DNA from 4 places in the Streptomyces sp. NPDC001135 genome. Region 3 is predicted to be linked to each of the others. Evidence: riboswitches for the same ligand, from Rfam matches in the RefSeq annotation. Region 3 holds a riboswitch; each other region holds the start of a gene.
The links. A riboswitch is a leader RNA that binds a small molecule or an ion and turns the genes downstream of it on or off. The one in region 3 is predicted to bind cyclic di-AMP.

Region 1: it holds a riboswitch for cyclic di-AMP, as region 3 does, so the genes downstream of both, ACWC94_RS20475 (transglycosylase SLT domain-containing protein) here and ACWC94_RS02575 (transglycosylase family protein) in region 3, are expected to answer to the same signal.
Region 2: it holds a riboswitch for cyclic di-AMP, as region 3 does, so the genes downstream of both, ACWC94_RS05310 (M23 family metallopeptidase) here and ACWC94_RS02575 (transglycosylase family protein) in region 3, are expected to answer to the same signal.
Region 4: it holds a riboswitch for cyclic di-AMP, as region 3 does, so the genes downstream of both, ACWC94_RS08980 (M23 family metallopeptidase) here and ACWC94_RS02575 (transglycosylase family protein) in region 3, are expected to answer to the same signal.

Annotation. Positions count from the first base shown of each region.
Region 1 is NZ_JBSFKD010000016.1:33,113-40,082, forward strand. It holds gene ACWC94_RS20460 (ABC transporter ATP-binding protein) at 1-34, opposite strand, end outside; gene ACWC94_RS20465 (LolA family protein) at 125-1,330, opposite strand; gene ACWC94_RS20470 (polyprenyl synthetase family protein) at 1,780-2,790, opposite strand; cyclic di-AMP (ydaO/yuaA leader) riboswitch at 3,363-3,540, shown strand; gene ACWC94_RS20475 (transglycosylase SLT domain-containing protein) at 3,544-4,032, shown strand; gene ACWC94_RS20480 (HAD family hydrolase) at 4,198-5,010, opposite strand; gene ACWC94_RS20485 (hypothetical protein) at 5,076-5,345, opposite strand; gene ACWC94_RS20490 (FAD-dependent oxidoreductase) at 5,379-6,581, opposite strand; gene ACWC94_RS20495 (carboxylate--amine ligase) at 6,627-6,970, opposite strand, start outside.
Region 2 is NZ_JBSFKD010000003.1:19,288-26,257, forward strand. It holds gene trmB (tRNA (guanosine(46)-N7)-methyltransferase TrmB) at 1-378, shown strand, start outside; gene ACWC94_RS05300 (PrsW family glutamic-type intramembrane protease) at 444-1,808, shown strand; gene ACWC94_RS05305 (aldo/keto reductase) at 1,941-2,885, opposite strand; gene ACWC94_RS05310 (M23 family metallopeptidase) at 2,965-3,993, opposite strand; cyclic di-AMP (ydaO/yuaA leader) riboswitch at 4,003-4,149, opposite strand; tRNA gene ACWC94_RS05315 (tRNA-Met) at 4,461-4,534, shown strand; gene ACWC94_RS05320 (dihydrofolate reductase family protein) at 4,583-5,719, opposite strand; gene ACWC94_RS05325 (MarR family winged helix-turn-helix transcriptional regulator) at 5,780-6,337, shown strand; gene ACWC94_RS05330 (GTP cyclohydrolase II) at 6,420-6,970, shown strand, end outside.
Region 3 is NZ_JBSFKD010000001.1:527,989-534,958, forward strand. It holds gene ACWC94_RS02560 (nucleoside triphosphate pyrophosphohydrolase) at 1-27, shown strand, start outside; gene ACWC94_RS02565 (cytochrome P450 family protein) at 24-1,334, shown strand; gene ACWC94_RS02570 (transglycosylase family protein) at 1,485-2,597, shown strand; cyclic di-AMP (ydaO/yuaA leader) riboswitch at 2,795-2,968, shown strand; gene ACWC94_RS02575 (transglycosylase family protein) at 2,973-3,674, shown strand; gene eno (phosphopyruvate hydratase) at 3,967-5,274, shown strand; gene ACWC94_RS02585 (FtsB family cell division protein) at 5,390-5,866, shown strand; gene ACWC94_RS02590 (DUF501 domain-containing protein) at 5,919-6,455, shown strand; gene ACWC94_RS02595 (Ppx/GppA phosphatase family protein) at 6,452-6,970, shown strand, end outside.
Region 4 is NZ_JBSFKD010000005.1:86,802-93,771, reverse strand. It holds gene ACWC94_RS08995 (SMI1/KNR4 family protein) at 1-26, opposite strand, end outside; gene ACWC94_RS08990 (tyrosine-protein phosphatase) at 65-862, opposite strand; gene ACWC94_RS08985 (alpha-galactosidase) at 1,035-3,116, shown strand; cyclic di-AMP (ydaO/yuaA leader) riboswitch at 3,417-3,578, shown strand; gene ACWC94_RS08980 (M23 family metallopeptidase) at 3,583-4,488, shown strand; gene ACWC94_RS08975 (SGNH/GDSL hydrolase family protein) at 4,706-5,491, shown strand; gene ACWC94_RS08970 (TetR/AcrR family transcriptional regulator) at 5,680-6,294, opposite strand; gene ACWC94_RS08965 (Glu/Leu/Phe/Val dehydrogenase dimerization domain-containing protein) at 6,407-6,970, opposite strand, start outside.

The DNA.
Region 1 (6,970 bases), on a different contig from region 3:
CCGCCTCCCGCTCCCTGGTGGACGGTTCGTCCATCGGCTCCCCCTCGATTCGCCCTGCCCGCGAAGACCCGGAAGACCCCGGAAGGTTCAACGTACGGTCACGGCTCGTGGTGCCCGGAAGGGGCTACTTTCCCGTGTTCGCCGCCTTCACCAGGGCGTCCTTGGTCACCGTGCCGGCGTAGATCTTGCCGTCGTCGGTGATCAGGGCGTTGACCAGCCGGGTGGAGAAGACGGTGCCCTTGCCGAACTTGCCGGAGACCTTGTCGCCGAGCGAGCCGAGGAAGCCGCCGAGGTCACCGGCCTTGGAGCCGGTCGGCAGGCCGCCCTTGGCGCCGGTGTCGAAGGTGGCGATGGACGTCCAGCCCTTGCCGAGGACGGCGGTGCCGCCGAGGCCCTTGCCGAACTCGCCCTGCTTCGGCGCGTGCTGCCGCTCCGCGTGCCCCTTGCTCCCCTTCTTCTCCTCCGTCACCTTCGCGCCCTTGGGCGGGGTGAAGGCGAAGGTGGAGGCGTCCGGCCTCGCGAAGGAGACCCGGGTGAAGCCCGCGTCGAGGACGGCGGCGCCGCCGCTCTTCGGAGTCAGGGTGAACTTCAGCGGCATGCCCGTCTTCGCGTCCACGGCGATGCTGATCGCACCGACCGTGGTGCCGGACTGCCGGGGCTTGATCAGCAGCTTGTAGGCGTCACGGCCGGCGACCTGCTCGGTGCCGTCGACGGTGACGGACGTGGTGTCGTCCACCGACTTCAGCGCCTCGTCGGCGAAGTCCTTCGGCGTGGCCGGGGGCTCGGCCCGGTGGTCCCTGCCGGAGTCGGCCGAGGTGCCGTGGGAGACCTCGTTGCTCTTGCTGTCGTAGCCCCACACGTCCTTGCCGTTGTGGATGAGGCTGTACTCGGAGCCGCTCTCCAGCAGCGACAGCTTCTGCTTCTGCGGGCCGTCCGCGGCGACGCGCAGCGTGTGCGTGCCGGAGACCAGCGAGGTGAGCTTGGACTGCGGGTCGGCGGAGGAGCCGTTGCCGGAGCCCTTGGCCGCCCCCGAGGCCAGGTTGCTCTCCAGTCCGCCCAGGTCGGGCAGGCCGAGGTCGGTGCTGACCCGCACGGTGCCGGACAGCTGCTGCACGTCCGACTTGGCGATCTTCTCGATGAGCTGCTGCGCGGTGATCCTGGGCAGGTCGGGGTCACCGGAGGCGGCGAGTGCCGGGACCAGCCCGATCGTGGCCGCCGCCACCCCCACCACCGCGACCGGGACCGCGTAGCGGGCGGCCTTGCGGCGTCCGGCACGCGGAGCTTCCTCCTGCGCGGCGTCCACTGCGTCGTCGGTTTCGTACGGTGCCATGTGTGCCTTACCTCCGTCGTCGGCGGCGGCTGTCCTCACGCTGGTCCACCAGTGCCGCCATTCTCACCCGAATCGGTGAGGAGTGGTGATGTCCGTGGTGTCCATCTCACCAAATCGGCCATGAGGAAGCGTCAGACCACGGAGCCAACTCCGTGTACGCCTGCGGTATGACACGTAGGGGCAGCGGGTCCCCCGACCCGTAGGGGTCTCACCGGAACGGAGGGGGCTGTACGGGGGCATGGGCATCGCGGCAGCCGGTGCCGGAGGGGCATCCGAGCGACCGGAAGGGACGGGTGTCCGAGCGTCCTGGAGGACGGGCATCCGCGGGGGATCGGGCATCGCACCAGTCCGTGCCCGGGGGCCGGAAGGGTCGTACGGCGGCCGTACGGCTCGCACAGGGGCCGTACGGCCGGTCGCTGCCGCGGGAGTGGCCCCGCGGAACGTCCGGGTCAGCCGGCGCGGTGCACCACCGCGTCGCACAGCTCCATCAGCGCCGCCTTGGCGTCGCACTCCCGCAGCGGCGCCAGCGCGGCGCGGGCCTCCTCCGCGTACCGGACGGTGTCCCGGCGGGCCTGCTCCAGCGCGGGGTGGGCGCGCAGCCCGGCCAGCGCCTCGGCGAGCCGGGCGTCGTCGCTGAGGTCGGAGTCCAGCAGCCGGCACAGTGCGATGTCCTCGGGCAGCCCCAGCCGGGCCGCCCGCTCGCGCAGCCGCAGCACGGGGAGCGTCGGAATGCCCTCGCGCAGGTCGGTGCCGGGGGTCTTGCCGGACTCGTGCGAGTCGGAGGCGATGTCCAGGACGTCGTCGGCGAGCTGGAAGGCGACGCCGAGCCGCTCGCCGTACTGGGTGAGCACGTCGACGACCGTCTCGTCGGCGCCGGACATCATCGCGCCGAACCGGCACGACACCGCCACCAGCGAGCCCGTCTTGCCGCCGAGCACGTCCAGGTAGTGCTCGACCGGGTCGCGGCCGTCCGCGGGACCGGCGGTCTCCAGGATCTGGCCCGTGACCAGCCGCTCGAACGCGAGGGCCTGCACCCGGACGGCCTCGGGGCCGAGGTCGGCGAGGATCTGGGAGGCCCGGGCGAAGAGGAAGTCGCCGGTGAGGACCGCGACCGAGTTGCCCCAGCGGGTGTTGGCGCTGTCCACGCCACGCCGTACGGCCGCCTCGTCCATGACGTCGTCGTGGTACAGCGTGGCCAGATGGGTCAGCTCCACGACCACGGCCGACGGCACGACACCGGGCGCGTAGGGGTCGCCGAACTGGGCCGCGAGCATCACGAGCAACGGCCGGAACCGCTTCCCGCCGGCCCGTACGAGGTGCTGCGCGGCCTCCGTGATGAACGGGACCTCGCTCTTGGTGGCCTCGAGCAAGCCTTCCTCGACAGCCGTCAATCCGGCCTGGACATCGGCTTCCAGAGCCTGGTCCCGCACGCTCAGCCCGAACGGCCCGACGACGGTCACGTGGGGTCTCCTGTCTGCTGGTGTCTGCTGGCGATCACACGGTTTGTCGATAGGTCGCTGCCATCACTCGAGTCAGCGTATCCGGTCCTCTTTCGATCACCGATAGCGCCCACCGGTCCAGCCTGGGAGGTATCAGGTCATGACCGGGATATTTTTGATCAAGTAATAGGAACGTATATTTATCGACTTAATAGGACTCTGTCCGTTTTGTCGCAAGCCGAGAGGCGAGCGGGGCAGCACCTCCACCCCCTCCCCCAGAACAACGACGGGCGCCGAGCCGCGGGTTCCACCATCCAGTCGATCCACCTGAATCCCCCATGTCCGACTTAGAGTATTTTGCTATTTCGTGAGTTGGGTCACGGGCACCCATCGGCACCCCACCCCCACCACTCCCCCCTTCTCGCCTTGCCCCGCTGGCGAGTTGAGGGTTGACAGGCGCAAAGGATCAAGCACCTCATAGGGCGCAGATCAAGGTCAAACAGGACGTTGTGTGAATCCGGTACTTGTTCCCGACATGTGCTCTCGCATACGTTCCGGGCCGTCGGGCGGACGCCGAATCCTGCCACCGCCCGCATAACCATCCACGGACTCATTCGCAGGCAGGAGCGGGGGACCCAGGTAAGTCGCCGGACCGGACGGCACACGTCGCACCGGAACGGCTAGGGGTGAAGCCGTGCCTTCCCGGGCACGGCCGGGCACCTCCCCGCCCGAACCCGACAGCTCACCTCGCAGGCGTCGGAGAGGAACTTCCCCATGCCTGCTGCCGCTCAGCCCCGCCGTACCCGGAACAACCGCCTCGTCCGCGCCCTCGCCGCCGTCGGCACCGGTGCCGCCGTCCTCGCCCTGCCGCTCATCGGGGCGACCAGCGCCTCCGCCGCGACCCCGAGCGCCACCACGGTCTCCACCACCCCCGCCGGTTACCCGAACACCCTCGACGGCTGGATCCGCGAGTCCCTCGCGATCATGGGCCAGAAGGGCATCCCGGGCACCTACAACGGCATCTACCGCAACGTCATGCGGGAGTCCTCCGGCAACCCGGCCGCCATCAACCTCTGGGACTCCAACGCCGCCAAGGGCATCCCGTCCAAGGGCCTGCTCCAGGTCATCGACCCGACGTTCAACGCGTACCACGTGGCCGGAACCTCCTACAACATCTACGACCCGGTCGCGAACATCACCGCCGCCTGCAACTACGCGGCCGCGCGCTACGGGTCGATCGACAACGTCTTCGGCGCGTACTGACAGCTCCGCGGACCGGCAGCGCAGACACCGGCCCGCCCGGCACGCGCCCCCCACCTGACGGAAGGGGCGTGCCGGGCGGCCGCCGTGCGTCCTGCGGGACCGCACCGGACGGCCACCTGCTGACGGACCGGTCAGCGGGTCGGTGCGGGTCAGCCGGTCAGCCGGTCAGCCGGTCGGAAACAGTCTTTCGAGGACGACGGCGATGCCGTCGTCCTCGTTCGACAGGGTGATCTCGTCGGCCACCGCCTTGAGTTCGGGGTGTGCGTTGGCCATGGCGACCCCGTGTCCGGCCCAGTCGAACATCGGGATGTCGTTGGGCATGTCACCGAAGGCCAGGGCCTCCTCCGGGGCGACCCCGAGCCGCTCGGCGGCCAGCGCGAGGCCGGTCGCCTTGGTCACCCCGGACGGCTGCAGCTCCACGGTCCCCGGCCCCGACATGGTGACCGTGGCCAGCGAGCCCACCACCGAGCGCGCGACCGCCGCCAACGCGTCGTCGGACAGTTCGGCATGGCGCAACAGCACCTTGCTGATGGGCTCGCACCACAGGTCGTCGCGCCGGCCGACCCGCACCGCGGGCAGGGTCGGGTGCGGCATCAGATAGCCCGGCTCGATGAGCGTGAGCCCGTCGACGCCGTCCTGGTCGACGGCCGCGTAGACCTGCCCCACCTCGGCCTCGATCTTGCCGAGCGCGGTCTCGGCCAGCTCCCGGTCCAGCCGGACCGACCACAGCAGACGGCCGGACGCGGCGTCGTAGACCTGCGCGCCCTGCCCGCACACCGCGAGCCCCGTGCAGCCGAGACGTTCGAGCAGCGGCCGTACCCGCGGGGCCGGGCGACCCGTCACCACCAGGTGACGCACACCGGCCCGCGCCACCCGCGCGAGCGCGGTGAGCGACCGGTCGGAGACCGTGTCGTCGCCGCGCAGCAGCGTTCCGTCCAGGTCGGTGGCGATCAGTGCGTACGCGGGGGAGGCGGCCATGATCAGAGAATACGGATACCTCGCCCCGCCGACTCATCTTGTCGTCCTGCGTACTTACGTACTGGTCAGTCCCAAGTGGTGCCCGCCGGCTCCCTGATGGCGGTGGTGACGCGGTGGAACATGCCGGTGAGGGTGATGGTGAGGATCAGCGCGGACAGCACCGCCGGCCGCAGCGCGGCGCGCTCGGCGTCACTGAGGAAGGGCGCCCCGAGCCCGCCGGCGACGGCGGCGGACCGCTCCTCGCGCGCGCCTGCCGTGCCGGAGTGTTCCGATGTCCTTCCCGCGCATCGGTGGTGGGCACGCTCGCTCCGACCGCTGACGGAGCGGGGGCGCACGATGTGACGGACCCGGGCCGGTTCCCGGAGGGTTCAGCCGTGGGCCGCCGCCAGGTGTGCCGTCAGGCGCGGAGAGGCGAACTCCGTACCGCAGACGAAGCGCATCACCGGGCCGTACGACGACGCCGCCGGCAGGCCCGTGAAATACAGCCCGGGGACGGAGGAGACGTAGCCGGGGCCGAGTTTGGGTGTGCCGCGGCTGACGGCGAGCCGGGTGCGCAGTCCGTGGCCGAGGAAGTCCATCGCCGCGATGTCGACGCGGTAGCCGGTGGCGGCGATGACGTGGTCGGCGGTGAGCCGCTCGGTGCGTCCACCGTGGGTGCGGACGGTGAGGACGGGGCTGCCGTCCGGTGCCTCGGCGCCCACCACCCGCTCCACGTCCTGGACCAGCACGGCGCTCTGGAAGCGCTCGCGCAGCCACCAGGCGCCGAGCGGTCCGAGGACCCGCCGGACCAGGAAGTGGCGGGTGGCCTCGGGCAGGTAGCGGTAGGGGTGGGGGTAGTAGCTGAGCGCCCACAGCGACCAGGCCCGCCCGAAGGGGGACTCGGGGCGCAGCTTCGGCTGGTCCCAGGGCGGGGCGCCGAAGGCGACCCGGCCGCGGCCCCGCGCGACGACACGCACGCGTGCCCCCGCCTCGGCGGCGAGCGCGGCCGTCTCCAGCGCGGACTGGCCGGCGCCGATCACGATCAGCTCCTTGCCGGCGAAGCGGCCCAGGTCGTGGTGCTGGGAGCTGTGCGAGACCGGGCCCGTGGGCGCCGGTCCGTCGGCGGCGGCTCCCGCGAGCTCGGCCGGGAGGTGCGCCAGGCCGGACAGCCCGGTGGCGACGACGACGGCACGCGCGGTGAACATCTCGCCCGAGTCCAGCTTCAGTTCGAAGCCGCCGCTCTTGTCGCGGTCCACGGAGACGACCCGCACCCGCTCCAGGCCGGGGACCAGCTTCTGCTGGAACCACTCGCCGTAGGCGACGAACGTCTCCACCGGGATGATGTCCTCGTCGGTCACCAGACGGCGGATGCCGGCCGCGTCGCAGTAGTCGGCGAGGGTGTGGCCGGGCTGCGGGCAGTCGAGGTTGGAGGCGGCGGGGGTCGACTTCAGGAGCATGCCCTCGGGCATGTGGTCGCGCCAGCTGACCATGGGGTCGCCGAAGACGCGGACGGGGATGCCGCGCGCCCGCAGATGGGCGGCGGTGGACAGGCCGAACGGCCCGGCCCCGATGACTGCAACCGGTCGTGTCACGAAGTCCCTCCCCAGGACACGGTGCGCCACGCTTGGTGGCCTTGCCTACTTCGTGGAGGTGCTGCTGCCGCGGCGGTTGGTCCGCCACAGCTGATAGAGGTGCTTCGCGCCCGGGCGCACGAAGCGGGCGAGCATCGTGAGGAACGGCAGCGGGTCGTCACCCGCGAGCCAGGCCAGCTCCGTCCCGCTCGCCTTCGCCGGCGCGTGCGGCGTCGTATAGCCGCTGCGGCGGTAGGCGAGGAGGGCGGGCAGGTCGATGTTCTCCACGATGTAGCGGTGGCCGGCGCGCTGTTCCCCCTCCGGAACGGGGCGGCCGGTCAGGTTCAGGTGCATGGCGCGTACGACGTCCACACCCGACTCGTTCTCGAAGAGCCGGAACTGGGCGCCCA
Region 2 (6,970 bases), on a different contig from region 3:
GGTGACGCGATCATCCTGCTCAGGGAGATGCTCGCCCCCGACTCGCTCGACGGGCTGCGGGTGTACTTCCCGGACCCGTGGCCCAAGAAGCGGCATCACAAGCGCCGGCTCATCCAGCCCGAGTTCCTGACGCTCGCCGCGACCCGGCTGCGGCCCGGCGCGATCGTGCACTGCGCGACCGACTGGGAGCCGTACGCCGAGCAGATGCTCGAGGTGCTCACCGCGCACCCCGACTTCGAGAACACGCAGGCAGACGGTGGTTTCGCGGCGCGCCCCGCGTCCCGGCCGCTGACCCGTTTCGAGGAACAGGGACTGGACAAGGGACATGTCGTGAACGATCTGCTGTTCCGGCGCGTACCGCACAGTCAGGACCGATAACGCGTACCGCATCGGGGCCGGTAAACGCTCCAGCCCCTCGCCCCGCCACCGTTAGGGTCGATGCCGTGGCCACCAGTCCTCCGTTTCCGACGCACCCCCCGGGCCCCGAGGGCCTTGTGCTTCACCATCCGCACTGGTGGCAGCGCAGGTGGGTGCGGTACGGGGCACTGATCACACTGCTGGCGCTGTCCGGGCTGGTCATTCTCGCGCTGGTGCGCAGACAGACGGGTACGGAGGGGTTCCTCGTCGGGCTAGGACTGGCCGTGCTGCCCGTGCCGTGGCTCATAGCCGCCTTCCGGTGGCTGGACCGGGTGGGGCCGGGGCCCTGGCGGAACCTGGTCTTCGCCTTCGCCTGGGGAGCGTGCGCGGCGGCGCTGATAGCCATCGTCGCCAACAGCTTCGCGACCAAGTGGATAGCCACCGCCACCGCCGATCCCGCCAGTGCCGACACACTGGGCGCCACCGTGATAGCGCCCATCGTGGAGGAGTCCGCCAAGGCCGCCGCCGTCCTGCTGGTCTTCCTCTTCCGCAGACGTGACTTCACCGGGATCGTGGACGGGGTGGTGGTGGCCGGGATCACCGCCACCGGGTTCGCGTTCACCGAGAACATCCTCTACCTGGGGACGGCCTTCGGGACCGACCAGCTCAGCGGCGGCCGCGGCATCGCCTCCGTCACCGCCGCGACCTTCTTCGTGCGCATCGTGATGTCCCCGTTCGCGCACCCCCTGTTCACCACCCTCACCGGCATCGGCTTCGGCGTCGCCGCGCTCTCCGCCGAACGGCAGCACGCCCGGCGGGTGCTGCTGCCGCTGGGCGGTCTGCTGCTCGCGATGAGCATGCACGCCTTCTGGAACGGCTCCTCCACCTTCGGCGAGTTCGGGTTCTTCGCCGTCTACGGCGGATTCATGGTGCCCGCGTTCGGGCTGCTGACCTGGCTGGCGATCTGGACGCGGCAGCGGGAGCTGCGGACCGTGCGCACGGAGCTGCCGGCGTATGTGCTGGCCGGGTGGCTGGGGCCCGCGGAGCCGTTCGCGCTCGGGTCGATGCGGGCGCGGCGGGCGGCCCGTGACTACGCCCGCCACCACGCCGGGCGCCCCGCGGCACGCGCCGTGGCCCAGTACGAGGCGTACGCGACGTCGCTGGCGTCCTTGCGGCACCGGGGGCGCAAGGGGAAGGGCGGGGCCGACTTCGTCGTACGGGAGCGGGAGCTGCTGGACGAACTGTGGAAGCGGAGGGATGTGGCTCGGCCGGCTCTGGAGTACGCGGCCGGGGCGACTGCTCCGGTGCCGGTGCCTGCGGCGTACTGGCCGGGGTACGGGCACCCGGCGCCACCGATGACCACGGCGTACGGGTATCCGGCGGCACCGGTGACCACGGCGTACGGGTATCCGGCGGGGCCGTGTCCCGCGGAGAACCCGTACCGGTCCTAGCCGGTCGGGTGGCGGGGGAGTTCGGCACCGCCGGATCACTGCGTTGCGGCTGAGCGCCGTCGCGGCGGAAGGAAAGTGGCCGTGGGCGGCGGGAGCGGCGGGCGGGCGCGGTGGCCCGCAGCCGTGCCGGGATCAGGCCGACGCGTCCGTCAGCTTCGTCACCTCCTCCTCCGTCAGCTTCAGGTCCGCCACCCCCAGCAGGGCCGGAAGCTGGGCCACCGTGCGGGCCGAGGCGATCGGGGCGGTGATGGTCGGCTGGGCGGCCAGCCAGGCGAGAGCGACCGTGGGGACGGGGGCCTCGTGGGCGGCGGCGATCTCGTCCAGGGCCGCCAGGACCTTCTGGCCGCGCTGGGAGTCGGCGTACTGCTGGGCGCGGCCGGCACGGGCGCTGTCGACCTTCGTGCCGGGGCGGTACTTGCCGGTCAGGAAGCCCGCGGCCAGGGAGAAGTACGGCACGGCGGACAGGCCCTTCTCGGCGGCCAGGTCCTGCAGCGGGCCCTCGTAGGTGTCGCGGGAGACGAGGTTGTAGTGGGGCTGGAGGGCGACGTAGCGGGCCAGGCCCTCGCGGTCGGAGAAGTCCAGGGAGGCCCGCAGCCGCTCGGGGCTGATGTTGGAGGCGGCGATGTGCCGGACCTTGCCCGCCTTCACCAGCTCGTCCAGCGCGCCGATGATCTCCTCGACCGGTACCTCGGGCTTGTCGAAGTGGGTGTAGTAGAGGTCGATGTAGTCGGTGTCCAGGCGGCGCAGGGAGGCGTCGGCGGCGGCCTTGATGTTGGTCGCGGACAGACCCTGGTACTCGGGGTGCTGGCTGACCTTGGTGGCGATGACGACGCTGTCGCGGTTGCCGCGGGCCTTGACCCACTTGCCGATGATCGTCTCGGACTCACCGCCCTTGTTGCCCTCGATCCAGGCGGAGTAGGCGTCGGCGGTGTCGATGAAGTTGCCGCCGGCGGCCGTGTAGGCGTCGAGGACGGCGAAGGAGGTCTCCTCGTCGGCGGTCCAGCCGAAGACGTTGCCGCCCAGGGAGAGCGGGAAGACCTCGAGGTCGGAGGAACCGAGTGGGCGCAGAGAAGTCATGCTTCACATCAACACCGGCGGTGGATGATCGCATTCCACCGCCGGCGCCGACTTCCCACGGTTCACATGGCTGACACGCTCAGGGGTTGAGGCCCTTGTCCCGCAGCCACGGCGCCGGGTCGATGCCGGTGGCCTGGCCGCCCGGGTGGACCTCCAGGTGCAGGTGCGGGCCGGTGACGTTGCCGGTGGCGCCGATGCGGCCGATGACCTCGCCGGTGGACACCTTCTGGCCGACGGAGACGTTGATCGAGGACTGGTGGCAGAACCACAGCTCGGTGCCGTCGTCCAGGGTGAGGACGGTGCGGTAGCCGTAGGCGCCGGCCCAGCCGGCCTGGGTGATCGTGCCGCCGTGGACGGCCTTGATCAGGGTGCCGGTGGGGGCGGCGAAGTCGAGGCCGGTGTGGTAGCCGGAGGACCACATGGCGCCGGGCTGGCCGAAGGTGCCGGTGATCGTGTACGAGACGACGGGCAGCTGGTACTGCTTGGCCAGCTCGGCCAGCCTCTTGGCCTCGGCCGCCTTCTTGGCGTCGGCCTCGGCCTTCTGCTTGGCGGCGGCGGCCTTGGCGGCGGCGTCCTGCTCCGCCTTGGCCGCGGTGTCGGCGGTCTGCTTCTCGGCGGCGGCGAGCGCGGCGGCGGTGGCCCTGCTGTCGGCCTTGCTCCGCTGCTGCTCGGCCTGGGCCATGATCCGGTTGCGCAGGGTCTCGCCCGCGTCGGAGTCCTTGCTGTCGGCCGAGGTCACGCCGGCGTTGCTGAGCGTGCTGCCGTCCGTCCGGGGCGCGTCGGAGGCGTCGTCGCCGAAGAGGTGACCGACGGAGTCCAGGTCCGGCAGGGATATGGAGACCGGCGGCTTACCGGTGTTGGCGCTGGCCATGCCGCCCGCACCGACGGCGGCCATCACGCCGACGCCGAGGACGGTGGAGCTGCGCGCGAAGCCGCCGCGCTGCTTGGCGACACGGTGCCGGCCGCGGACGGGGGCGAGGGAGTCCTCGGTGGGGTTCCACTCCTCCCAGGGGCCCTCTTCGGTGCGGTAGGCGCCGTAGCCGAAGGTCTCGGGCTCGGCCTCCGCGGGCATGAACGGGGCTTCTGGGGTAGGCCGGTTGGACGCCACGCGGGCGTACTCCTTTCCTTCCTCCGCCTACCGGGTTAGCTGACGGGTTCGGAGCAGGAAGGTCTCCTACGCGCGTATACCGGTCACGGCATCCGCGTGATTCACCCCAAGGTGGTGGTTCCCCGGTTCCCTCGCGGGATTCGGCGCGTGCGCACGGAGCCGTCTCTTGTGACGGCTGGGACGACCGCGCTGCGTTATCGAACGTTAATAGACCTGCTGGTCACTTTCCAAGCCATCCGCCTTGATCATTAACCTTTTCCGGCCCGGACGTACCGGTCAGGAGTCCTGCAAAACGGGCGAGTTGACCGGCGTTCAGGAGTCTCGGCGTTTTTGATGGTGACTCAGATGTTATGCGGAGGGCGGTCGTCCGGTCACTGTCCGTACAGAGGATCACCGGGGCCGGGGCGGCCCGCGGGAAAGCGGTGTGCGAGCCGCCCCGCGGATGGGGTACTCTGGAGTCACAACGACGCGGGGTGGAGCAGCTCGGTAGCTCGCTGGGCTCATAACCCAGAGGTCGCAGGTTCAAATCCTGTCCCCGCTACTGAAGGCCCGGGGCCGGAATCCAGTGGATTCCGGCCCCGGGTGTTTTTCAGTGCCCCAGCAGATGCCCGTTCGGTGCCTTGGCCAGTCCCTCCAGCTCCGGCAGTACGACCACCTGCGCACCCCCGGTGACCAGGAGCCCCGTCCCGTCGGCCGCGGAGACGAACGTGTCCGGCTCCCGCCAAGCCGTGACCACCCTCCGCACCCCCGACCGAAGGATCAGCTCGGCACACGGCGCCGGCCGTGAGGCACGCCGGGCGCAGGGCTCCAGGCTGGAGTACACCGTGGCGGCGGCCAGCCGCGGATCCGCCGGATCGGTCTTCGCCAGCGCCGCCTCCTCCGCGTGGACCACGGGGTCGCCGCCCTCCCGGGAATGCCCCCGGGCCAGCTCCGTACCGTCGGCGGCGACCACCACCGCGCCGACGCTGAACGCCGTCTCCGAGGGCGGGCACAACGCGGCCAGCTCGCAGGCGGTGCGCAGCCAGTGCCGGTCGGCGGCGGTGGGGACCGGGCCGGTGCCGGGGGCCGTGGGCTCGTAGCGCATGAGGACGACGTCCTCGATGCGGCGGGTCTCGGTCAGGCGCAGCCGGCCGGCCTGGTAGGCACCCGGCCCGAACAGGCGGGGGGCGGCCGGGTCGCCGACGAACAGCGGGGCGAGGACCAGCTGGAGCTCGTCGGCCAGGCCCAGCCGGAGCAGCTGGGTGTGGACCGTGCCGCCGCCCTCGACCATCAGCCGCCGTACGCCGCGCACGTCGTGCAGATGACCCAGCAGGGCGCGCCAGTCGAGGTCGGGGCCGAGCGGGACGATGTCGGCGGTGCCGCCGAGGAGGCGTGCGGCTCGCTCGGCGCCCTTGTCGGTCGTGTAGACGAGCTTGTCGCCGCCGGTGTGCCAGAAATGGGCGCCGGGGTCGAGGTCGCCGGTGGCGGTGACGGTCACCTTCAGCGGGTACTGCGGCCTGCCCTCGGCCACGCGGGCCGCGCGGCGCTCGGCGGAGTTGACCAGCAGCCGTGGGTTGTCGGCGCGGATCGTGCCGGCGCCGACCAGGATCGCGTCGACGGAGGCCCGGACCGCGTCCACCCGGTCGAAGTCGGCCGGACTGGACAGCAGGAGCCGTTCGGGGCCGGTGTCGTCCAGGTAGCCGTCGAGGGAGACGGCGGCGGACAGCAGCACATAGGGGTACGACATCGGCGCGCTCTCCCTGAAGTCACTCTTGGTTCAAGTTTGAAACAAACCTACACTGGCGGCATGACGACCCGCTGGCTCACTGCCGAGGAGCAGCGCGCCTGGCGCGCCTACCTGTCCGCCGCCCGGCTGCTGGACGACGCGATCGACCGGAACCTCCAGCAGACGGCCCGCATGCCCCATCTGTTCTACTCCGTGCTGGCCAACCTCTCCGAGGCGCCCGAGCGGCGGCTGCGCATGACCGACCTCGCGGAGACGCTGAAGATCACGCGCAGTCGGCTGACCTATGCGGTGACCCGTCTGGAGCGGGACGGGCTGGTGCGCCGTGAGGACTGCCGCTGGGACAAGCGCAGCAGCATCGCCGTGCTGACGGACGAGGGACTGGCCGTGCTGGAGCGTACGGCGCCCGGGCACGTCGAGACCGTACGCGCCACCCTGTTCGACCGGCTCACCCCGGAACAGGTGGGGCAACTGGAGGAGATCTGCACCGGGATCGCCCGCGGGCTGCAGGGCGACGATGCCGCACCCGGCGCGGAGGACGTGCCCTGGCGGCGCCGGTCGTCCTGCTCCTCGTCGGCCCCGCCCGCACCCCCCGAGTCCCACCAGGCACCCGAAAACTAATTGCTTCAAGTTTTAATCATGCGGTAGGGTCCCCGCACGATCACTGCTTCAAATCTGAAGCACCTTCCCCGGAGGGACCCGCATGCCCGACACCACCGCCGCCACGCCGCGCGCCCGCGTCCGGGTACCGCTGCGCTTCGACGACGGCTACAGCGTCGACGCCGAACTCGTCACCTTCCACGGCCTGGCCGACGGCCAGGAGCATGTCGCCGTCGTGCTCGGCGACCCCGGCCCGGTTCCGCTGGTGCGCCTGCACTCCGAGTGCCTGACCGGCGACGTCTTCGGCTCGGCCCGCTGCGACTGCGGACCCCAGCTGCGCGAGGCGGTCGAACGCATCGCCACCACCGGCGGCGTCCTGCTCTACCTCCGCCAGGAGGGCCGTGGCATCGGCCTCTACAACAAGCTCGACGCCTACGCCCTCCAGGACCAGGGCCTCGACACCTACGAGGCGAACGCCGCGCTCGGCCTGCCGGAGGACGCCCGCGACTACACCGCCGCCGCGCAGATGCTCGCCGCCCTCGGCATCGACGAACTGGACCTGCTGTCCAACAACCCCGACAAGGCCGAGCAGCTGCGCGCACTGGGCGTCGTCGTACGGGACCGGGTGCCGACCGGCGTCTTCACCACGGCTCA
Region 3 (6,970 bases):
CCGAGTCCGGATACGGTCGGGGAGTGACCGACCAGCCCCACCCCCGGACCGCCCCCGACTCCGCCCCGGACTCCGCTCCCCCCTTGTTCACCTGGGAGTTCGCCACCGACCCCTACCCCGCCTACGCCTGGCTGCGCGAGCACGCGCCGGTGCACCGGACGCGGCTGCCCAGTGGGGTCGAGGCCTGGCTGGTCACCCGGTACGCCGATGCCCGGCAGGCCCTGGCCGACCAGCGGCTGAGCAAGAACCCGGCGCATCACGACGAGCCCGCGCACGCCAAGGGCAAGACCGGCATCCCCGGCGAGCGCAAGGCCGAGCTGATGACCCATCTGCTGAACATCGACCCGCCGGACCACACCCGGCTGCGCCGCCTGGTCAGCAAGGCGTTCACCCCGCGCCGGGTCGCCGAGTTCACGCCCCGGGTGCAGGAGCTGACCGACCACCTCATCGACCGGTTCGCCGAGAGGGGCTCCGCCGACCTCATCCACGAGTTCGCCTTCCCGCTGCCCATCTACGCCATCTGCGACCTGCTCGGTGTCCCGCGCGAGGACCAGGACGACTTCCGGGACTGGGCCGGCATGATGATCCGGCACGGCGGAGGGCCGCGGGGCGGAGTCGCCCGGTCCGTCAAGAAGATGCGCGGCTACCTCGCCGAGCTGATCCACAAGAAGCGCGAGGCGCTGCCCGCCGAGCCCGCGCCCGGCGAGGACCTCATCTCCGGCCTCATCCGGGCCTCCGACCACGGCGAGCACCTCACCGAGAACGAGGCCGCGGCGATGGCGTTCATCCTGCTGTTCGCCGGCTTCGAGACGACCGTCAACCTCATCGGCAACGGCACCTACGCCCTGCTCACCCACCCCGAGCAGCGCGCGCGGCTCCAGGACTCCCTGGCCAGGCGGGAAACGGACCTGCTGGAGACCGGGGTGGAGGAACTCCTGCGCTACGACGGCCCGGTGGAGCTGGCCACCTGGCGGTTCGCCACCGAGCCGCTCACCATCGGCGGCCAGGACATCGCGCCGGGGGACCCGGTGCTCGTGGTCCTCGCGGCGGCCGACCGGGACCCGGAGCGGTTCGCCGACCCGGACGCGCTGGACCTCGCCCGCCGCGACAACCAGCACCTCGGCTACGGCCACGGCATCCACTACTGCCTCGGCGCGCCGCTCGCCCGGCTGGAGGGCCAGACCGCGCTCGCCACCCTGCTCACCCGGCTGCCCGACCTGCGGCTCGCCGTGGATCCGGACGAGTTGCGCTGGCGCGGCGGGCTCATCATGCGCGGCCTGCGCACCCTGCCCGTGGAGTTCACGCCGGCCGCCGGCGCGGCCGGGCGCCGGTGAACGTGAAGGGCGTTCAACTTTGTGATCTTCACGTGATCTGCGCGGCATTAACTTGTGACAAGTGATCGTCTGCGGATACGTTCACCCATCAGCGTGGCGACGGATTTCAGCGCGCCGCGCCGCTCCTGCTGTCGCACGAAAGGCTTCCGCATGCTCTCCGGGAACGGTCGTCACCGTCGCCCCCGTCAGGCTCCGGCCCTCCTCGTCGCGGCCGGAGTGACCGGCTCCGCCATCGCCATCCCGCTGCTCGGTGCCGCGAGCGCCAACGCGGCCGACGGCACCACCTGGGACAAGGTCGCCGAGTGCGAGAGCGGCGGTTCCTGGAGCGCGGACACCGGGAACGGCTACTACGGCGGCCTGCAGATCTCGCAGGACGACTGGGGCAGGTACGGCGGTACGCAGTACGCCGACAGCGCCGACCAGGCCAGCCGCTCGCAGCAGATAGCCGTCGCCGAGAAGATCCTGGCCGACCAGGGCACCAAGCCGTGGGCCACCTGCGCCCTGCTCTCCGGTCTGACCTCCAACTCCGCTTCGGTCGACGTCGACACCGGCGTCGGCGGCCCGGGCGGCACCGGTGGTTCGGCCGGCACCTCCGGCTCGGCCGGGACCTCCGACTCGTCCGGTCTGCCGGATTCGTCCGCGCAGGACTCCGGTTCGGGCCCGGGTTCCGGCCCCCACTCCGACCCGGGTTCCGGCACGGGCTCCCCCTCCGCGTCGGACTCCTCCGGCCCGGACTCCTCCGCTCCGGGCGCCTCCGGTCCCTCCTCGGACCCGAGTGCCACGCCGGCTCCGCGGAAGGGTCACCACGCCACGAAGACCCCGGATGCGCCCGGCGGCTCCACCGGAACCAGCACCCCCAAGTCCGACAAGGGCGACAAGTCCGGCTCGACCGGCAATGGCGGCTCGCAGGGCGGCGACAGCTCGCCGACGGCAACGCCCGGTACCGACGAATCGGACAATTACCAGCAGTCCGCCGGTTCTTGGAGCCTGGTCGACACCGGCACGCTCAGCAGTGGCGGACGTCACCGCGGCGAGAGTGCGGACGAAACCGTGACAAACGGTCAGAACGCCCCCGCTTCCGGCCGTCACGCCGACCGTGCGGCCGGCACCTACACGGTCCGCGAGGGGGACACCCTCGCCTCCATCGCCGACTCCCTGGGTGTCGACGGCGGGTGGCATGCGCTCTACGACGGGAACAAGAGCGTCATCGGCGCCGACCCGAACCACATCGCCGCCGGTCAGACCCTGGAAGTCGGTTCCTAAACGGGCGGAGGACAGCGGCAGTTGACGCCCCGTTTCGCCGTTGATGTCCGATTCGGTGAAAGTGTGGGATGAGTCTCAGAAGCCCTGATCGTCTTTGAAATTCCCTCGATCACGTGTCTACGGTCGAGGCCGCTCGTCACCACGAGCCCCGGCAGTCGCAACGCCGAATCCTGCCAGCGGTTGCCCGGGAACAGTCGTCGCGTCAAGCGCCGTAGGCAGGAGCGGGGGACCCAAGGTAAGTGCCGGGCCCGGCGGTTGACGCCGGAACCGGCTGGGGGTGAAGCCGCGCCTCGCGAGAGCGAGCGTGCGGCCGGGCAACTCAACCGGCCCGAACCCGACAGCTCACCTCGCAGGCGTCGGTGAGGGGATCGATCCATGCTGTTTACCGGCAAGGGCAAGCACCGTCGTCCGTCCAAGGCCACCCGTGTCATCGCGCTCGCCGGTGTCACCGGCGCCGCCGTCGCCGCCCCGCTGATGGCGGCCGGCAACGCCTCCGCCGCCACCGCCTCCGAGTGGGACGCGGTCGCCCAGTGCGAGTCGGGCGGCAACTGGTCCATCAACACCGGCAACGGCTTCTACGGCGGGCTGCAGTTCTCCGCCTCCACCTGGGCCGCGTACGGCGGCACCGCCTACGCCCCGCAGGCCAACCAGGCCACCAAGGCGCAGCAGATAGCCGTCGCCGAGAAGGTCCTCGGTGCGCAGGGCAAGGGTGCCTGGCCGGTCTGCGGCACGGGCCTGTCGAGCGCCGCCTACAACGGCTCCGCGCCCAGCACCCCCTCGCACACCACCTCGTCGAAGACGACCGCGCCCAGCACCACCACGCGCTCCGACCAGCAGGCCGCCTCCCGCTCCGCCGAGCGCACGGCCCCGGCGAAGAGCAAGACGGTCACCACGCCGACCGGCAAGAAGGTCAAGAAGGGCGACGGCGAGTACAAGGTCGTCACCGGTGACACCCTCAGCTCCATCGCCGCCAAGCACCACGTCCAGGGCGGCTGGCAGAAGCTCTTCGAGCTGAACAAGGACATCGTCGAGGACGCGAACCTCATCTACCCGGGCCAGCAGCTGCACCTGAAGTAAGCGGCAGCGGCCCTCGGCCCGCCCCCCGTCCCCACGGACTCCCCGCCCCGGCGCGTGTTCCCCCGTACGCGCCGGGGCGGGGTCTTTTGTGCGCGCCCCGGGCAGTCATGTGCGTGCCTTCTGCACCCACCCTTTGTTCCGTTCAGGAACAATGGGTACCGTCTGCGTGTCCCTCCCCGTCCACGGGGCGGTCGGTCGGTGGCCGATCCCCCGGAGACGGTTAGGCTCTAGTCGCAAGGCGCAGCCGTAAGGCAGCAAGCCCCGCACTTCCAGCGTCACATCCAAGAAGGAGATGCTCGTGCCGTCCATCGACGTCGTCGTAGCCCGGGAAATCCTGGACTCCCGAGGCAACCCCACGGTCGAGGTCGAGGTCGGCCTCGACGACGGCAGCACGGGTCGTGCCGCCGTCCCGTCCGGCGCCTCGACCGGCGCCTTCGAGGCCATCGAGCTGCGCGACGGTGACCCCAACCGCTACCAGGGCAAGGGCGTCGAGAAGGCCGTCCTCGCCGTCATCGAGCAGATCGGCCCGGAGCTGGTCGGCTACGACGCCACCGAGCAGCGCTTGATCGACCAGGCCATGTTCGACCTGGACGCCACCGACAACAAGGGCTCCCTCGGCGCCAACGCCATCCTCGGCGTCTCCCTCGCCGTCGCCCACGCCGCCTCCGAGGCCTCCGACCTCCCCCTCTTCCGCTACCTGGGCGGCCCGAACGCGCACCTGCTGCCGGTGCCGATGATGAACATCCTCAACGGCGGCTCGCACGCGGACTCCAACGTGGACATCCAGGAGTTCATGATCGCCCCGATCGGCGCGGAGTCCTTCTCCGAGGCCCTGCGCTGGGGCACCGAGGTCTACCACACCCTGAAGAAGGTCCTGAAGGGCAAGGGCCTGTCCACCGGCCTCGGCGACGAGGGCGGCTTCGCCCCGAACCTCGGCTCCAACCGCGAGGCCCTCGACCTCATCCTCGAGGCGATCAAGGAGGCCGGCTACGTCCCCGGCCAGCAGATCGCCCTCGCGCTCGACGTCGCCGCCTCCGAGTTCTACAAGGACGGCACGTACCTCTTCGAGGGCAAGGAGCGCTCCGCCGCCGAGATGACGGAGTACTACGAGGAGCTCGTCGCGGCCTACCCGCTCGTCTCCATCGAGGACCCGCTGTTCGAGGACGACTGGGCCGGCTGGAAGGTCATCACCGACCGTCTGGGTGACAAGGTCCAGCTGGTGGGTGACGACCTGTTCGTCACCAACCCCGAGCGCCTGGCCCGCGGCATCGAGGAGGGCACCGCCAACGCCCTGCTCGTCAAGGTCAACCAGATCGGCTCGCTGACCGAGACCCTGGACGCCGTCGAGCTGGCCCAGCGCAACGGCTTCAAGTGCATGATGTCCCACCGCTCCGGCGAGACCGAGGACGTCACCATCGCCGATCTGGCCGTCGCCACCAACTGCGGCCAGATCAAGACCGGCGCCCCGGCCCGTTCCGAGCGTGTCGCCAAGTACAACCAGCTGCTGCGCATCGAGGAGATCCTCGACGACGCCGCCGTGTACGCGGGCCGCAGCGCCTTCCCGCGCTTCCGCGGCCACATCGACGTCGCCAAGGGCTGACCCCCACCGGGCTAAGTCTTAGCCAGTCATACGTACGTCCCCGGACCCGGTCCCGTACCGTGTCCGGGGACGTACGCACGTGTGAAGCGCAAGGCAAGGGGAGGCGGAGAGCCACATGGCCGTGAAGGACCGCGACCGTTTCTCCACCGCGACCAGGCTGCGGCTGCTCGGCGAGCAGACGGCGGCCCGGGTCTACCGCTCCCAGACCAAGCGGCAGGCCCGCCGCTCCCGGCTCACCGGCCGGGCGGCGCTGCTCGCGCTGGTGCTGTGCTCGATGATCGTCGCGCTCGCCTACCCGATGCGGCAGTACGTCTCCCAGCGCGCGGAGATCGCCGACCTCCAGCGGCAGCAGGAGCAGGCCCGCAAGCGGGTCGAGCAGCTGCGCGACCTCAAGGCACGCTGGCAGGACGACTCCTACGCCGAGCAGCAGATCCGGCGCCGGCTGCACTACGTGAAGCCCGGCGAGACCGGGTACGTGGTCGTCGACCCGGGCGCGGCCCAGCAGTCGCGCACCGACCTCGGGGCCGCCCACCGGCCCTGGTACGCGAACGTCTGGGACGGGGTCGACAAGTCCGACGCCTCCGACCAGTGAGCAGTAACGCCGGCCTTCGGCCGTAACCGACAGAAAGCTTCGAAGAGCAGTCATGGAAACGCCCCCGCCGCCCACTTCGCGCACCGAGCCCACCGACGCGGACGTGGAGGCCTTCAAGCAGCAGCTCGGCCGCCCGCCGCGGGGCCTGCGGGCCATCGCGCACCGCTGCCCGTGCGGCCAGCCGGACGTCGTGGAGACCGCGCCGCGGCTGCCCGACGGCACGCCCTTCCCGACGCTGTACTACCTCACGTGCCCGAAGGCGTCCTCCGCCATCGGCACGCTGGAGGCGAACGGCGTGATGAAGGAGATGACCGAGCGGCTGCAGACGGACCCCGAGCTGGCCGCCGCCTACCGGGCCGCGCACGAGGACTACATCCGGCGCCGCGACGAGATCGAGGAGCTGAAGGGCTTCCCGAGCGCGGGCGGCATGCCGGACCGGGTCAAGTGCCTGCACGTCCTGGTGGCCCACTCGCTGGCCGCCGGCCCCGGCGTGAACCCGCTCGGCGACGAGGCGCTCGCCATGCTGCCGGAGTGGTGGAGCAAGGGTGCCTGTGTGACCCTCGAACACACCGAGGGGGACGAGAAGTGACGCGGGTCGCCGCCGTCGACTGCGGTACGAACTCCATCCGTCTGCTGGTCGCCGACGTGCATCCGGGAACCGGTGAACTCGTCGACCTCGACCGCCGGATGACGATCGTGCGGCTCGGACAGGGCGTCGACCGCACCGGCCGGCTCGCCCCGGAGGCGCTGGAGCGCACGTTCGCGGCCTGCCGTGAGTACGCGGCCGTGATCAAGGAGCGCGGTGCCGAGCGCCTGCGCTTCGTGGCCACCTCCGCCTCCCGCGACGCCGAGAACCGGGACGACTTCGTACGCGGCGTGGTGGACATCCTCGGGGTCGAGCCGGAGGTCATCACCGGCGACCAGGAGGCCGAGTTCTCCTTCACCGGCGCGACCAAGGAGCTGACGGGGCGTACGGACCTCACCAGGCCCTACCTCGTCGTGGACATCGGCGGCGGCTCCACCGAGTTCGTCGTCGGCGACGACCACGTCCGGGCGGCGCGGTCGGTGGACGTCGGCTGCGTGCGCATGACGGAACGTCACCTG
Region 4 (6,970 bases), on a different contig from region 3:
GCCTCTGCGGCGATCTCCTTCCACATGCCGGCAGCGTAGCCGGGGCGGTTCGGTGGTGTTCCGGTCAGTCCAGGAGGCGTTCGCGCAGCCGGTCACGGGCCGCCGGGGTGAGCGCGAGGCCCTGCTCCAGGTAGGTGTCCACGTCGCCCCACGTCTGCTCGATGGTCTCGAACGCCGCCTGGAGGTACTCGGCGCGGGCGTCGAAGAGCGGGCTCAGCAGCTCCATGACCTCCGGGGTGTACGCGGTGTCCGCGCTGCCGCTGCGGCGAACCTTGTAGCGGCGGTGCTTGGCGTTGGACTCCAGGTAGTCGGCGATGATCGCCTCGCGCTCCACGCCCAGCGCGAGGAGCGTGACGGCTATGGAGATGCCCGCGCGGTCCTTGCCCGCCGCGCAGTGCATCAGCGCGGGCACGCTGTCCTCGGTGAGCGCGCGCAGCACCTGGGAGTGCTCGGCGGTGCGCTTCTTGACGATCACCCGGTACGAGGCGACCATCCGGGCCGCCCCCTTGCCGTCGGCGAGGATGTCACGCAGCTGGTCGAGGTCGCCGTCGCGGACCATCTTCCAGAACTCGGCGCCGTCCGCCGGGTCGCTCAGGGGCAGGTTCACGTTCCGCACGCCGGGCAGGTCCACGTCCGGACCCTCCAGCTTCTGGTCGGCCTCGTTGCGGAAGTCGAAGATCGTGTGCAGGCCCAGCGAGGCGAGGAAGGCCGCGTCGTCCTCGGTCGCGTGCGCCAGGTGACCGCTGCGGAACAGCACCCCGTGGCGCACTCGCCGTCCGTCCACGGTCGGCAGTCCGCCCACGTCACGGAAATTGCGTACTCCGGCCAGCTCCGGCTCGGTCGACGGGACCTGCTGCGTCACGGGGGGCTCCTCACGCTCGGACCCCGCCGTCGCGGCTCGTCGGCGGGCGCTCTGTCGACCATACGACATCGGTTACCTCGGGCAAGGAGTTGTCCACAGGCATTGTCACCGCGCCCGCACGCCTCGATGATGTTGGCACTTGAGCGGATCTGTTGGCACCTGTGAGGCTTACGTGGTGGACATCGCCGAAGACGGTCGTACCTGGCTCCTCTCGGGGCCCACCAGCAGCTACGCCCTGCATCTCACCGCCACGGACGAGCTGCTCCACCTGCATTGGGGGCCCCGCATCGCCCTCGCGGACGCGCAGGCCCTGGCCGAGGACCCGCTGCCCGGCCACTGGCCCTTCGAGTCCCCGCTCGACGGCCGTGAGGAGTACCCCGTCGAGGGCGGCCCGCGCTTCGTCCGCCCCGCCCTGTCGGTGCGCACCGCCGAGCGCCGCGGCACGGAGTGGGCCTTCCAGGCGTACGAGGTGGACCGGACGGAGGGCGACGAGCTGCGGCTGCGCTTCGACGACGACGGCCTCGCCGTCACCCTGCACTACCGGATGCGCGGCGATGTCGTGGAACGCCGGGTGACCGTCGACAACGGCGGACACACACGCGTGGAGCTGCTGCGGGCCGACGCCGCCACCTGGACCCTGCCCGACCGCGAGGGCTGGCGGCTGTCCCAGCTGCACGGCCGCTGGGCCGCCGAGTCCCGCCTCACCACCGCCCCGCTCACCTACGGCGAGAAGGTCATCGGCAGCCGCCGCGGCCACACCGGCCACCAGCACCTGCCCTGGGTGGCGCTGGACACCGACGCCACCGAGGAGCACGGCGAGGTCTACGGCTGCGCGCTGGGCTGGTCCGGCTCCTGGCGCATCGCGGTCGCCCAGCTCCCGGACGCGCGCGTGCAGATCACCGGCGGCGCCGGCTACGACGACTCGGGTCTGCTGCTCCTCGAGCCGGGGGAGTCGTACACCACCCCGGTCTTCGCGGGCCTGTGGAGCGACGGCGGCTTCGGCGGTGCCAGCCGCGCCTGGCACGCCTACCAGCGCGCGTACGTCATCCCGGACGCCGGGCGGGACCGGCCGGTGCTCTTCAACTCCTGGGAGGCGACGAACTTCGCCATCTCCGAGGAGCAGCAGCTCGCGCTCGCCCGCCGGGCCGCCGGAATCGGCGTGGAGCTCTTCGTCGTGGACGACGGCTGGTTCGGCGCCCGCACCAGCGACCGCGCCGGCCTGGGCGACTGGACCCCCAACCCCGACCGCTTCCCGCACGGCCTGAAGCCGCTGGCCGACCAGGTGCACGCCCTCGGCATGCGGTTCGGCATCTGGGTCGAGCCCGAGATGGTCAACCCGGACAGCGACCTGTACCGCGCGCATCCCGACTGGGTGCAGTACCAGCCGGGACGGAAGCGGACGGAACTGCGCAACCAGCTCGTCCTCAACCTCGCCCGCGAGGACGTCCAGGAGTACCTGTGGGAGCAGCTGAACACCCTGCTCGCCGGCGCCCCCATCGACTATGTCAAGTGGGACTTCAACCGCTGCTTCACCGATGCCGGCTGGCCCGGTGAGCCGTACCCGCAGCGCCTGTGGGTGGACCACGTCCGCGCCCTGTACGCCCTGCTGGACCGGCTGCGCGCGGCCCATCCCTCCGTCGCCTTCGAGTCCTGCTCGGGCGGTGGCGGCCGCATCGACCTCGGCGTCGTGAGCCGCACCGACCAGGTGTGGACCTCCGACAACACCGACCCGCTGGACCGGCTCGCCATCCAGTACGGCTTCAGTCAGATCCACCCCGCGCGGATCATGGCCGCCTGGGTGACCGACAGTCCGAACACCCAGCTCAATGGCCGGGTCAGCTCCCTGCGGTTCCGTTTCGTCAGCGCCATGGCGGGCGTTCTCGGGGTCGGCGGCGATCTCACGGAATGGACCGATCAGGAGCTGGCCGAGGCCCGGTGGTGGGTCGGGCTCTACAAGGAGATCCGCCCGGTCGTCCAGCGGGGCGACCTGTACCGGCTGCGACCGCCGGCCGGTGGTCCCAGTGCCGTCCAGTACGTCCTGGGCGAGGAGACGGTGGTCCTCGCCTGGCTCCCGGCGCAGAGCCACGGCGAGCCCGTGCCGCCGCTGCGCCTGCGCGGACTCGACCCGGCGGCGTCGTACGAATGCCGTGAGACGGGTGAAGTCCACCGCGGGGCCGTCCTGCTGCACCACGGGCTGCGCACCGGACTCAAGGGTGACCTGGATGCAACGGTTCTCCGGCTGCGCCGTATCTGAACCTTCTGCCCGAATTGGCGCCTTCATTCCAACTCGCCGGGGAATAAGGGCTCGTGGCCGGGTGTGCGTGAGGAGCGTCATATTCGTGACCGTGCGTCGCACGTCATGTTCACGTAATTCCCATGGTGAAAAGGGAAAGGGAAAGGGTGGAGCGGACGGAATTCACGGAGTGTGACCGAGATGTCCCGTGAGCGATCTTCGTCACGTCGAACGGCGGGAACGGGATGCTTGTTTCCCCGCGTCCCACTCGCTTACGTTCGCCACCGATCCGGACGGAACGCCGCATCCTGCCGCCGCCCGGAGTCCCACACACTTGACCCGTGTTCGGCAGGAGCGGGGGACCCACCAGGTACGACTGCCTGTCCGGTCTCCGCGACAGGCTCGGGGTGAAGCCGTGCGCGCACGGCCGGGCAGCTCCAGCCCGAACCCGACAGCTCACCTCGCAGGCGCCGGAGAGGAATGCGCCATGCCCGGTAAGGGCAAGCACCGACGCCCCAAGCCCCCGCGTCTTTCCCGCTCGATCGCCCTTGCCGGAACCGGCGGCGCCGCCCTGGCCCTCCCGCTCGTCGGCACCACCGGGGCGCATGCCGCCACCGTCCCGCAGTCCGTTTCCGCCCGGGCCGCGCAGTCCCTCGAGGCCCCGGTGGACAAGGCCGCCGCGCAGCCGAGTCCGGAATGGCGCACCTACAGGGTGAAGTCCGGCGACTGCCTGTCAACGATCGCCGACGAGCAGCACGTCGCGGGCGGCTGGCACCGCCTCTACGCCGCCAACCGGCAGGCCGTCGGCGACGACCCGGCGCTGATCCACCCCGGCCTGAAGCTCGCGCTCGGCCGGCGGTCCGCACCGGCTCGCACCGAGCCCGCGCCCGCGAGCCGGCCGTCCGCCGACTCGTCCCGCTCCACGTCCCAGGCGGCCCCGGCGCCGAGGACCTCCGGCGCCGCCGCGACGGCGACCACCTCCACCGGCTTCACCCTCCCGGTCGCCGGCGCCACCATCGGCACCGGCTACCACGTGGCCGGCAGCATGTGGTCCAGCGGCTACCACACGGGCGTCGACTTCGTCGTACCGACCGGCACCCCCGTCAAGGCCGTCGCCGCGGGCACGGTCGTCTCCGCCGGCTGGGGCGGCGCGTACGGCAACCAGGTCGTCCTCAGGCTCGACGACGGTCACTACGCGCAGTACGGCCACCTCTCCCGGCTCTCCGTCTCGGCCGGGCAGACCGTGACCGAGGGCCAGCAGGTCGGCCTGTCGGGCGCCACCGGCAACGTCACCGGCCCGCACCTGCACTTCGAGATCCGTACGACCCCCGACTACGGTTCCGACATCGACCCGGTCGGCTACCTCCGCGGGCACGGCGTCGCCGTCGTCTGACACCCCGCCACAACCGCCTGCCTGGCACACGGCCGAAGGCCGGACCCACGATCCCCGGGTCCGGCCTTCGGTGTGTCCGCCTTATTCCGGGTACGCAAACGAATTAAGGGTGTCTTATCTCACCGTTCGTCAACCCCTGCCTACGGTCGCGTAGGTCACATCCGAAGGTGAATCATGGTCCGACGTGGCAGACGATTCGAAGAATGACAACAGATCAGTGATCGGGTCGTACGTGGCGGTGGGGGACAGCTTCACCGAGGGCGTCGGCGACCCCGGGCCCGACGGGGCGTTCGTGGGCTGGGCCGACCGGTTCGCGGTACTGCTCGCCGACCGGCGGCCCGAGGGGGACTTCGAGTACACCAATCTCGCGGTGCGCGGGAAGCTGCTCGACCAGATCGTGCAGGACCAGCTCCCGCAGGCCGTCGAACTCGCCCCGGACCTGGTCTCCTTCTGCGCGGGCGGCAACGACATCATCCGCCCCGGCACCGACCCGGACGAGGTGGCCGAGCGCTTCGAGCGGGCCGTCGCCCGGCTGACCGAGGCGGCCGGCACGGTGATGGTGACGACCGGCTTCGACACCCGTGGCGTCCCCTTGCTCAAGCATCTGCGCGGCAAGATCGCCACGTACAACGGGCACGTCCGCGCCATCGCCGACCGGTACGGCTGCCCGGTGCTCGACCTGTGGTCCCTGAAGTCCGTGCAGGACCGCAGGGCCTGGGACAGCGACCGGCTCCATCTCTCGCCCGAGGGGCACACGCGCGTGGCGCTGCGCGCCGGCCAGGCCCTCGGCCTCGACATCCCGGCCGACCCGGAGCAGCCGTGGCCGCCGCAGCCGCCCCGGGGCACGCTGGACATCCGCCGCGACGACGTCCACTGGGCCCGCGAGTACCTGGTCCCGTGGATCGGCCGCCGCCTGCGCGGCGAGTCCTCCGGCGACCACGTCACCGCGAAGGGCGCCCTGTCCCCCGACGACATCAAGCTGCGCATCACCTCGGTGGCCTGACCGACACCCGCGTGCCCCGCACACCCGTGGTGCGGGGCACGGTCGCGTCCGGCGGTGCGCGGCGGCGCCGGGCCGTACGGGTCGGGTCCGCCCTGCCGGAAACCCGCGGGGCCCGGCTGTGCCGGGGACGGGCGGGGCCGGCGGTGGCGGCCCGTGTCCCGCGGGCAGGGTGCCGCCCGGCGCTGAGGTCAGCGTTCGTTCAGGGTCTTCCGGTCCAGGCCCAGTTCCCGGGCCAGCGCGTCGTCGGCCCACTCCTGCGCGCGTGTCCGCGGCACCGCTCCCGGGTACGAGGTCAGCTGCACGGCCAGCCCGTCCAGCAGCGCGGTCAGCCGCAGTGCGGCACCGGCGGGGTCGGCGCAGGTGAACTCGCCGGCCGCCACGCCCTCGGCGACGACGTCGGCGATCGCCGCCTTCCACTGCTTGTCGAGGTCCCGGGTGACCTCCCGCAGGGCCGGCTCGCGCAGGGCCGCCGCCCATCCCTCGATCCACAGCCGCCAGCCCTTGGCCTGTCCGGTCGGCGCGTACCAGCGCACCGCGGCCCGCAGCCGGCGCAGCGCGGACGTCCGCCGCCCCAGCAGCTTGCGCAGATGCGCGAGGTCGTCCTCCGCCGCGTACGCGAACGCGGCCGCGACCAGCTTCTCCTTCGTCGAGAAGTGGTACAGCACCAGCGCGTTGCTCACCCCGAGCGTCGCGGCCACGTCGGCGATCCTGACCGCCGCCACGCCACGCGCCTCGATCTGCCCGATGGCGGCCCGCAGCAGTTCCTCCCGCCGCTCGGCCACGCTCAACCGCACTCTCGCCACCCGGTCACCCTAGTCCGTTGGCGAGGGTGGCGCGGAAGAGCCCGGTTCCCGCCGGCCGTTCCGGTGCGGGACTGTGACATGCCCACGGGGGCCGGGGGCTCGCCGCGGTCCGTCACCGGTACCACCCGAAGCGGTCCGCGATCACCGGCAGCCGGTCGGTCACCAGGGCGTGGGCGGCGGCGCGCGGGGTCGTACCGTCCGCGTCCGCACGGTCCAGCATCAGCTCGACCAGGGCGCGCATGGAACGCCGGATGTGTGCGAAGGCCTCGTCGGCGCCGGGGCCGATGTCGCCGAACAGGGTCCACCACCACCAGGCGTTCGTGGCCGAGTTGACCACGACGTCCGGCAGCACGGCCACCCCGCGCGCCGCCAGCGTCTCCTCCGCCTCGGGCAGTACGGGCATGTTGGCGGCCTCCACGATCCAGCGGGCGCGGACCCGCTGCTGGTTCCCGGTGTCGATCGCGTACGACACGGCGGCCGGTACCAGCACCTCCGCGTCGGCGGACAGCCAGGCGTCCCCGGGCAGTTCGCGGTCGCCGGGGCGCAGCACACGGCGGTCGACGGTGCCGTAGCCGTCCCGCGCGGCCAGCAGTGCTTCGACGTCGAGCCCCGCCGGATTGGCGATCGTGCCCTTGACGTCGGCGACCGCCACCACCGTCAGCCCCGCACGCGCGAG